Regions from separate parts of the Mesorhizobium sp. M0854 genome, predicted to be linked through region 1. Evidence: predicted binding sites of a transcription regulator. Region 1 holds the regulator's gene; each other region holds the start of a gene.
The links. Region 1 encodes PhoB, which activates phosphate uptake and scavenging genes when phosphate is short. Its sites were predicted from a motif close to TGTCATNNANCTGTCAT; they were not measured.
Positions count from the first base shown of each region.

Region 2: the regulator PhoB is predicted to act here: its motif matches at 1,178-1,194, upstream of ugpB (sn-glycerol-3-phosphate ABC transporter substrate-binding protein UgpB).
Region 3: the regulator PhoB is predicted to act here: its motif matches at 1,088-1,104, upstream of phnF (phosphonate metabolism transcriptional regulator PhnF).
Region 4: the regulator PhoB is predicted to act here: its motif matches at 1,426-1,442, upstream of ppk2 (polyphosphate kinase 2).

Region 1 is NZ_JAMYOL010000010.1:11,543-13,743, forward strand. Features, by position in the region: gene phoU (phosphate signaling complex protein PhoU) at 1-498, shown strand, start outside; gene phoB (phosphate regulon transcriptional regulator PhoB) at 515-1,204, shown strand; gene NKH99_RS17105 (ROK family protein) at 1,214-2,201, opposite strand, start outside.
Region 2 is NZ_JAMYOL010000010.1:116,196-118,396, forward strand. Features, by position in the region: gene NKH99_RS17690 (bifunctional diguanylate cyclase/phosphodiesterase) at 1-960, opposite strand, end outside; gene ugpB (sn-glycerol-3-phosphate ABC transporter substrate-binding protein UgpB) at 1,257-2,201, shown strand, end outside.
Region 3 is NZ_JAMYOL010000002.1:22,173-24,373, forward strand. Features, by position in the region: gene phnH (phosphonate C-P lyase system protein PhnH) at 1-545, opposite strand, end outside; gene phnG (phosphonate C-P lyase system protein PhnG) at 545-1,006, opposite strand; gene phnF (phosphonate metabolism transcriptional regulator PhnF) at 1,142-1,885, shown strand; gene NKH99_RS03010 (zinc-binding alcohol dehydrogenase family protein) at 1,904-2,201, opposite strand, start outside.
Region 4 is NZ_JAMYOL010000003.1:500,104-502,304, reverse strand. Features, by position in the region: gene NKH99_RS08185 (dihydrofolate reductase family protein) at 1-350, shown strand, start outside; gene ppk2 (polyphosphate kinase 2) at 399-1,319, opposite strand; gene NKH99_RS08175 (aldo/keto reductase) at 1,600-2,201, shown strand, end outside.

The DNA of each region.
Region 1 (2,201 bases):
ATCGCCAAACGCCAGCCGATGGCCCACGATCTTCGCCATGTGGTCGGAGCGATCCGCATGGCGGGCGACCTCGAACGCATCGGCGACCTTGCCAAGAATATCGCCAAGCGCGTGAGTGCGGTCGGCCTCAGCGCCACGCCGCGGGACCTGTCGCATTCCATCGACGCGATGGCGCAGCTGGTTCTCATCCAGGTGCAGGGTGTCATCGAGGAATATGCTGCAGGCGATGCGGCCGCGTTGGCCAAGCTTCGTGCCGCCGACGAGCGCATCGACGTTAAATACACGTCCGTGTTCCGCGAGCTGTTGACCTACATGATGGAAGATCCGCGCAACATCACCGCTTGCACGCACCTGCTGTTCTGCGCCAAGAATCTGGAGCGGATCGGCGACCATGTCACCAACATCGCCGAAAATGCGTATTATGTGCTGACCGGCGAGCAATTGCCGGTCAATCGTCCGAAGCAGGACGAAACGACAATGTCCGCACCGGTGACATGATGGGGGTGCCCAGCCGATGATCGCACCACGCATAATGGTGGTGGAGGACGAGGAGCCGTTGGGTGTGCTGCTCCGCTACAATCTCGAATCCGAAGGCTACCAGGTCGAGGTGGTGACACGCGGCGACGAAGCCGAGATCCGTTTGCAGGAGAATGTGCCCGACCTTTTGGTGCTCGACTGGATGATACCAGCGGTTTCCGGCATCGAGCTCTGTCGTCGGTTGCGGGTGCGCCCCGAAACCGAGCGGCTGCCGATCATCATGCTGACCGCGCGCGGCGAGGAGAGCGACCGGGTGCGCGGTCTTTCGACCGGCGCCGACGACTATCTGGTCAAGCCGTTTTCGACACCGGAATTCATGGCCAGGGTCAAGGCGCTGCTGCGGCGCGCCAAGCCGGAAGTGCTGTCCAGCGTGCTGAAGGTCGGCGACATCGTGCTCGATCGCGAATCGCACAGGGTCTATCGCAAGAAGAGCGAAATCAGGCTCGGGCCGACCGAATTCCGGCTGCTCGAGTTCATGATGCGGCATCCGGGCCGTGTCTTCTCGCGCAGCCAGTTACTCGATAATGTCTGGGGGGAGACAATCTACATCGACGAACGCACCGTCGACGTGCATGTCGGGCGGCTGCGCAAAGCCGTCAACAACGGCCGGATGCCGGATGTCATCCGCACCATCCGCGGCGCCGGCTATGCGATCAGGGAAGATTGACCCGCCTGGTCAGGCTACGTTCTTTCTGACGCTGGGCCTCATTTGCGCGCCCGGCGCGAAAATCTCCTGGTCGACGAAGCTTAACGCCCGCATCGCGCAGCCTTCGCGGATCAGAGGCAATTCGTTCGGCTCTGTATCGAAGGAGATCGAGCCTGAATGCTGGCCGCCGGCGGTCTGGGCGATTGCCTTCCGCAAGGCCGGCTCGATCAGATCGAAGGCGGCGGCACTGGCGCCGACCATCGCGACCGGTGCCGGATCGATCAGCGCGAACAGCGAGCCGAGACCGAAACCCAGCGCTTCGCCGGCCTTGCGGTAGGCCTCGCGTTCCGGCCCATCTTTCTCGCGCGCCCGGGCCGCCAGTGCGCGCATGTCGGCGTCGCTGACGTCGGCGACCGGTTCGCTGTCTTCGCTCATCTGCCTGGCGTTGCGCCAGATGGCGTAGTTGCCGGCATACGCCTCGATGCAGCCGCGCCGCCCGCAACGGCAGAGCGCGCCGCCCGGACGATGGATCATGTGGCCAAATTCGCCGCCCGAGGAATGCGTCCCGGTGAACAGTTCGCCCTTCAGCACCAGCCCCATGCCGATGCCATGCGAAAGCAGGATGGCGATGAAGTCATCGCGATAGCGATCCGGATTGCGCCAGCGCAAAGCCACCGCCATCATGTTGCAGTCGTTCTCCACCGTTGCCGGGATGCCGAATTCGTCCTCCAGCATGTCGGCAAAGGCGATGTCGGTCTGCGGCGTGATCGGCGACCACAGCATGGCGCGTGCAGGGGAGTCGGTAATGCCCTGAATCGCCAGGGCGATGCGGGCGACACTGCGGACGTCAAGATCTGGATCCTGCAGCCGGCGCCGGACGATGGCCATGCATTCACGGATCAGCTCGTCGCGCGGCATAGTCAGCGTGTCCAGCCGGCGCTGTTCCTCGGCGACCACCTGTCCCGTATAGTCGATAATGGCGGCCGAAAGGAAATTCAGCGACAACACCACGGTCAGC
Region 2 (2,201 bases), 100 kb from region 1:
GCTGCCCCTTAACTTCGCTTCCTGCGCCTGTTCGCCGAAGCCGGACATATCGGCTGCGCTCTGTCCGTCGAAAAGCTCGCCGAATTGCATCGTGTTCAGGGTGGCTGTCGCTGTTCCGGTCAGCTTCGCCATACTGTCATTGGCGCTGACAATGCGGGTGCCATCGCAAACGATCAGACCTTCCACCGCCGCATTGGCGAGATCGTGCATGCGATCGGCCTCGAGCTTCTGGCGGCGAAAGCGCAGGTCGATCCACAGCGCGGCACCCGATAGCACAAGGATTATCAGGCTGGCGACCGCTGCGGCAAAGGCCTGGGAAATGGGCTCGATGGAATGTTCGGATATTTCAATCGAGGAATCCGGAATGATCGACACCGCGGCCATCGCGATGAAATGCAAGCTGCAAATCGCCAGCGTCAAAAGCGCGGCGCCGCCGAAAGTCGCGAGCGCTGACGGACGGCGCAAGACGACAAGGAGCGCCAGTGCCGCGAGGGTCACGCCGGCCAGAAGCGATATCGCGACAAGGAGCAGGTTCCATACGACCCGGCCTTCGACCTCGAAAGCTGCCATGCCGATGTAGTGCATCGTCGCGATGGCGCCGCCCAGAATGGCGCCACCGACGAGGAAATGGTCGATGCCGCGGCGCAAGGTGGCGACCCACATCCCAAGCGCGGTCATGATAACGGCGGCGGCAAGCGAAAAGGCGGATAATCCCGGATTGTATGCGTTCGGTATTCCCGGCGTAAACGCGGTCATGGCGATGAAATGCGTCGCCCATATGCCGAACCCGGTCGAGGCCGCGGCGATCATCAGCCAGACAAGCCGGTTTCGCTCGGTCGATCGGCCGACATGCTTAAGGAGATTAACCGCCGAGAAGCAAGAAATTCCACAGATGAGTGCGGCAAGCGCAACCAGTCTCGGATCGTGCTGACTTACAATACAATTATAGACCGTCAGCATCCTGGTTCACTCGGTCTGCCAAAATTAACAGGGGAGGTGTGACGGATTAGCTCTTGGAGATTTTAACGAATGGTTAACCCGTGGGCCATGAGGCGGGTCTTTTCGGGGGAAAACCGACGCCGCTGCGCCGAAAAGACGGTGATGTGATTTCTGGCGCCCGGTTTCAGTAGCGAGTGCACTTTAGGAAGGAATGATGTTCATTGATCCGCAATAAAACCGTTGTCCGATTGTCATCAGCGCCACATATTGGCTTTGCGGAAGTGCCCCTTTCGCCAATGACAAACGGGAGATGAAACATGAAGTTCTTCGGCTTTGCGGCCGGTATCGCCGCCACCGTGACCCTGCTTTCCACCACCTCCGCCTTCGCCGTCACGCAGATCAGCTGGTGGCACGCCATGACCGGCGCCAACGCCGAGGTCGTCGCCAAGATCTCCAAGGATTTCAACGCCAGCCAGAGCGACTATGAGCTCGTTCCGGTGTTCAAGGGCACCTATCCGGAGACGCTGAATGCCGGCATCGCTGCCTTTCGTGCCGGGCAAGCGCCAGATATCCTCCAGGTGTTCGACGTCGGCACCGGCGTGATGATGGCGGCCGAGGGTGCGATAAAGCCGGTGGCCGATGTGATGACCGGCGCCGGGATGACTTTCGACAAGAGCCAGTATCTGCCCGGCATCGTCGGCTATTATTCGAAGCCGGACGGCACCATGCTATCGTTCCCCTACAACTCTTCCTCGCCGATCCTCTATTACAACAAGGACATCTTCCAGAAGGCAGGCCTCGACGTGAACAATCCGCCCAAGACGTGGAACGAGGTGTGGGAAGCTGCCAAGAAGATCAAGACGAGCGGCGCCGCCCCTTGCGGCTATACCTCGACCTGGCTGACCTGGATCCACCTGGAGAATTTCGCGGCGTGGAATGACGTGCCTTGGGCCACCCAGCAGAATGGCCTGGCCGGCGGTGATGTCGAACTCAAGATCAATGCGCCGATTTTCGTCAACCACTTCCAGGCGCTCGCTGACCTGGCCAAGGACGGCACATTCAAATATGGCGGGCGCACCTCCGAAGCCAAGCAGATATTCCTCGCCGGCGAATGCGGCATCTTCACCGAATCGTCGGGCGGCCTCGGCGATATCGTCAAGTCCGGCATGAACTATGGCATCGGCCAGCTTCCTTACGACAGTGACGCCAAGGGTGCCCCGCAGAACACGACGCCGGGCGGTGCCAGCCTGTGGGTGTTCGGC
Region 3 (2,201 bases), on a different contig from region 1:
AGGATGATATCGACGCCACGCGGAAAACGCTGGTTGTTCTGCTTCCATTGCTCGACGAAATGGCGCGGCATTTGCGCCGGCGCGATCGTCGCCGTCTTCTCGATGCCCGGGCCTTCGAGCAGCAGCGCAGCGCCGGAGACGAGATCGCCGACCTCGAGGATCAGCGTCGTCGAACGATCGGGATAATCCTGGGTGCCTTGCGAAAACCCGTCGAGCGCCATCATCTCGGCCGGCGTGGCGATCAGCGCGAAATGCGCGTCGGCCGGGGTGTTGGCCAGCGGCGCGCCGGTATGGAAGCCAAGCCAGGATTTCACCGCCGACACCTGCAAAGCCGGGTCGAGCCAGAGCGGCGTGTCGTTGTCGCACAGCGCCAGCGCAACGGCGCCGGCGGTGGCCGACAGCGGCGCCGGTGGGTGGGCAAGGGCCGGCAAGGGCTGGACGCTGCCCGGCCGCGCCATCGCGTCCATGACGGCACGGAATACGGTCTGGGCATTGAATACCGGATCGGCGAAGCCGCCTTCAATGGATTGAGTGGCGATATCCATCAGTCTTCTCCGCGCACCATGGTGAAGAAATCGACCTTGGTCGCCGCCGTCTCGGCGCGGCGCTGTTCACGCGCCTTGGCCAGTGCCGCCTGCAAGGGCGCAACGATCCTGGTCTCGACCTCATTGCGGTGGGCCGGGTCCTGCCACAGCGCATCGGCGATTGCCGCCAGCCTTGCCTTCTGCTTGTCGCGGCCGAGCGCGTAGCAGTGGCCGACATGGCCGGACGCAAGCCGCACCGTGGCACGGGTGACCGTCGCCTCGCCGACATTGAAAGGGGCACCACCGCCGCCGATGCGGCCGCGTACCGTAACCAGGCCGGTTTCGGGGCCACGCAGAAGTTCCGCTTCGCAAGGCAGGCCGGCTTCGTCCCAGAGGCGGACGATGTCGTCGCCGGCCGATTGCGCCAGCGTCGCCATCACGGCCTTGCGCTCGGCCTGCTCTCGCGCTTCCCGTCCTCGCATGGCCGGTGCTCCTCGTCTGCCTTCATTTGTCTATTGATATAGACAACTATACAAATTATATCCATTATCTAGCGCGTGTCCATGACGGGCACGAGACACGGACCGAAAGATCGGCGCGAGGAATTGGGGCGGGAGATGATCGGACGAGCCAACAGCATCGAGCGGCGCAGCGGTGTCGCGCTGTGGCGGCAGATCGCCGACCAGATCCTGCATTCGATCGCCGCCGGCGATTTTCCCGAGAATGCCGCGCTGCCGCCGGAGATCGCGTTGGCCGGACGCTATGGCGTCAACCGCCACACGGTGCGTAGCGCTATCGCAGCGCTGGTGCAGGAGGGTGTGCTCAGGGCGGAGCAGGGGCGCGGCACCTTCGTGCTGTCGCGCAAGCTGCTGTCTTATCCGATCGGCGCCCGCACCCGCTTTTCCGAGGGATTGCAAGGACAGGCGTCCGAGCGGCATATCACCTTGCTCGCGTCATCGATCGAGCCGGCCAACCGTCGTGTCGCAGAGGGCTTAGGCCTTGCGACGGGGGCCGATGTGATACGCCTGGAAACGCGCGGCGAAGCCGATGGAATGCCGGTATCCCGCGCGGCCGGCTGGTTCGATGCCAGGCGCTTTGCCGGCATCGATGCCGCCATGGCGGAAACCGGTTCGATCACCGCATCGCTGGCACGTTTCGGCATCGACGACTATCTCAGGCAATCGACCGTGCTGTCGGCGCGCCATGCCGATGCCGCCGACCTTGCTGACCTCGACCTGCAGCCCGGCGCCATCGTGCTGGTGACGGTCGCCGTCAACGTCACGCCCGACGGTCAGCCGATACAGTTTTCGGAGTCGCGCTTCCCGGCCGAGCGGATCGAGCTCAAATTGTCGGCGCTCTGAGATGCGGCAGCCCTGGCATCATCCGACTTGAATGACGGCCTTGATCAGGCCGGACTTCTCATGCGCCCAGCGGGCCAGGTCGTGCGGCGTCTCGCCAAGCGTGGTGCGGTGGGTGACCAGCTTTGCCAGCGGCAGCGCGCCGTTGCGGATCGAGGCGGCGACATGGTCGAAATCGGCACGCAGGGCGTTGCGGCTGCCGATCAGCATCATCTCGCGCTTGTGGAATTCGGGATCGGAAAAGGCGATGTCGTCCTTGACGACGCTGACCAGGACCAGCGCCCCGCCGTGCGCGACATGGGCGAAGGCCGACTGCACC
Region 4 (2,201 bases), on a different contig from region 1:
ACCCACCCTACCACGTGCCGGTCTTCGTGCTCACGCACCATGCGCGTGATCCTATTGTCATGGAGGGCGGCACGACCTTCTATTTCGTGACCGACGGCATCCACTCAGCGCTGGAGAAGGCGAAGGCAGTGGCTGACGGTAAGGATGTACGGCTGGGCGGCGGCGTTTCTACGATCCGGCAATATCTCAAGGAAAAGCTCATCGACGAAATGCATCTGGCGATCTCACCGGTCCTGCTAGGCGCCGGCGAGAGCCTTTTTGCCGGCATCGACATGCCCAAGCTCGGCTATCGCTGCAGCGAGCAGGTCGCGACGCCGAAGGCCACGCATGTCATCATCGAGCGCACCTAGCTTGTTGCAGGGTGCCGCCATGGAGCGGCGCCCTCCTCGCCGCTTTAGTCAGTACTTCTCCGGCACATACAGTTCGCGCGGCAGTACCTGGCGCTCGTATTCGGGATTGAAGACGCGCTCCGGCAGTGTGATCTCCTCGTGCGGCACCTCCTCATAGGGCATCTGCTTGAGGAGATGGTCGATGCAGTTCAGCCGTGCCCGTTTCTTGTCGTTGCCCTCGACGATGAACCACGGGGCTTCCGGGATATTGGTGCGGGCGAACGTTTCTTCCTTGGCCTTGGTGTACTGCTCCCAGCGCACGCGCGACTGGAGGTCCATCGGCGACAGTTTCCATTGCTTCATCGGGTCATGGATGCGCATCAAAAAGCGCATCTGCTGCTCCTCGTCGGTGATCGAAAACCAGTATTTGACAAGCGTAATGCCTGAGCGGACCAGCATGCGTTCGAAATCCGGAACGTCGCGGAAGAACTCCTCGACCTGATCCGGCTGGGCAAAGCCCATTACCCGCTCGACGCCGGAGCGGTTGTACCAGGAGCGGTCGAACAGCACGATCTCGCCGCCGGCCGGCAGATGCGGAACGTAGCGCTGGAAATACCATTGCGACTTCTCGCGCTCGGTCGGCGCCGGAAGTGCTGCGACGCGGCAGATGCGCGGATTAAGCCTCTGGGTGATGCGCTTGATAACACCACCCTTGCCCGCCGAGTCGCGGCCCTCGAAAACCACGACGAGCTTCTTCTTGTGATAGGCGACCCAGGACTGCAGCTTGATCAACTCGGATTGCAGCGTGATGAGATCGCGAAAATACTGCAGGCGGTCGATCGATGGCGGATGTGCATTCTTGTAGATCTTGGCGATCTCCATCGACAGCGCCGGCTCCGAGATTTCCAGCTCATAGTCTTCATCCAGCGTGTCGGCGAGTTCCGCTTCCAGCCAGTCCCTGGCCGGGGAATTCTGTTTTATCTCGGTCATTTACGCTGCTCCGCTTACAGGCCTTGCCGGCCGCTGTCAGGCGCTCTGCCGCCCGGCCCGGCGGCCGGAAATCGAAGCGCTGGACCGATGTTAGTATAGGCCGGCAATGACGGTTTTATTGCAGCCACTACTGCGCTGGCTGTGCGTTTCAATCCGCAAGATGTGATCGAGCTTGCCCTGCGGAACGGGCGACAAGCGGAACGAATTATCCTACAAATAGCCGGTTCATTGAGGGCTGTCGTCTGCAACGCCCTTTCCCGATAAATTGTGAGGACACGACATGGAATACCGCACTCTCGGCCGTTCCGGGCTGAAGGTTTCGACGCTGACCATGGGCACCATGACGTTCGGCGGCGGCGGCGCGTTTTCGGCGGTCGGCAAGACCGACCTCGACGAGGCGCGCCGGATGATCGACCTTTGCATCGATGCCGGCGTCAATGTCATCGACACCGCCAATGTCTATTCGAACGGCGTGTCGGAAGAGATCATCGGCGAGGCGCTTGGCGGCAAGCGCAAGGGCGACGTGCTGATCGCCTCCAAGGCGCGCATGCGGATCGGCAAAGGCCCCAATGATGAAGGCCTGTCGCGCTACCATCTGATCCGCGAATGCGAGAGGAGCCTGAAGCGGCTCAGGACGGATGTCATCGACATCTATTTCCTGCACGAGTGGGATGGCCTGACACCGCTTGAGGAAACCATCGCCGCGCTCGACACGCTGGTCGCGCAGGGCAAGGTCCGTTATGTCGGCTGCTCCAATTATTCCGGCTGGCAAGTGATGAAGGGGCTGGGGATCAGCGACCGTCATCACCAGCCACGCTTCGTCACCCAGCAGATCCATTACACGTTGGAAGCGCGCGAGGCCGAGTATGAATTGTTACCGAT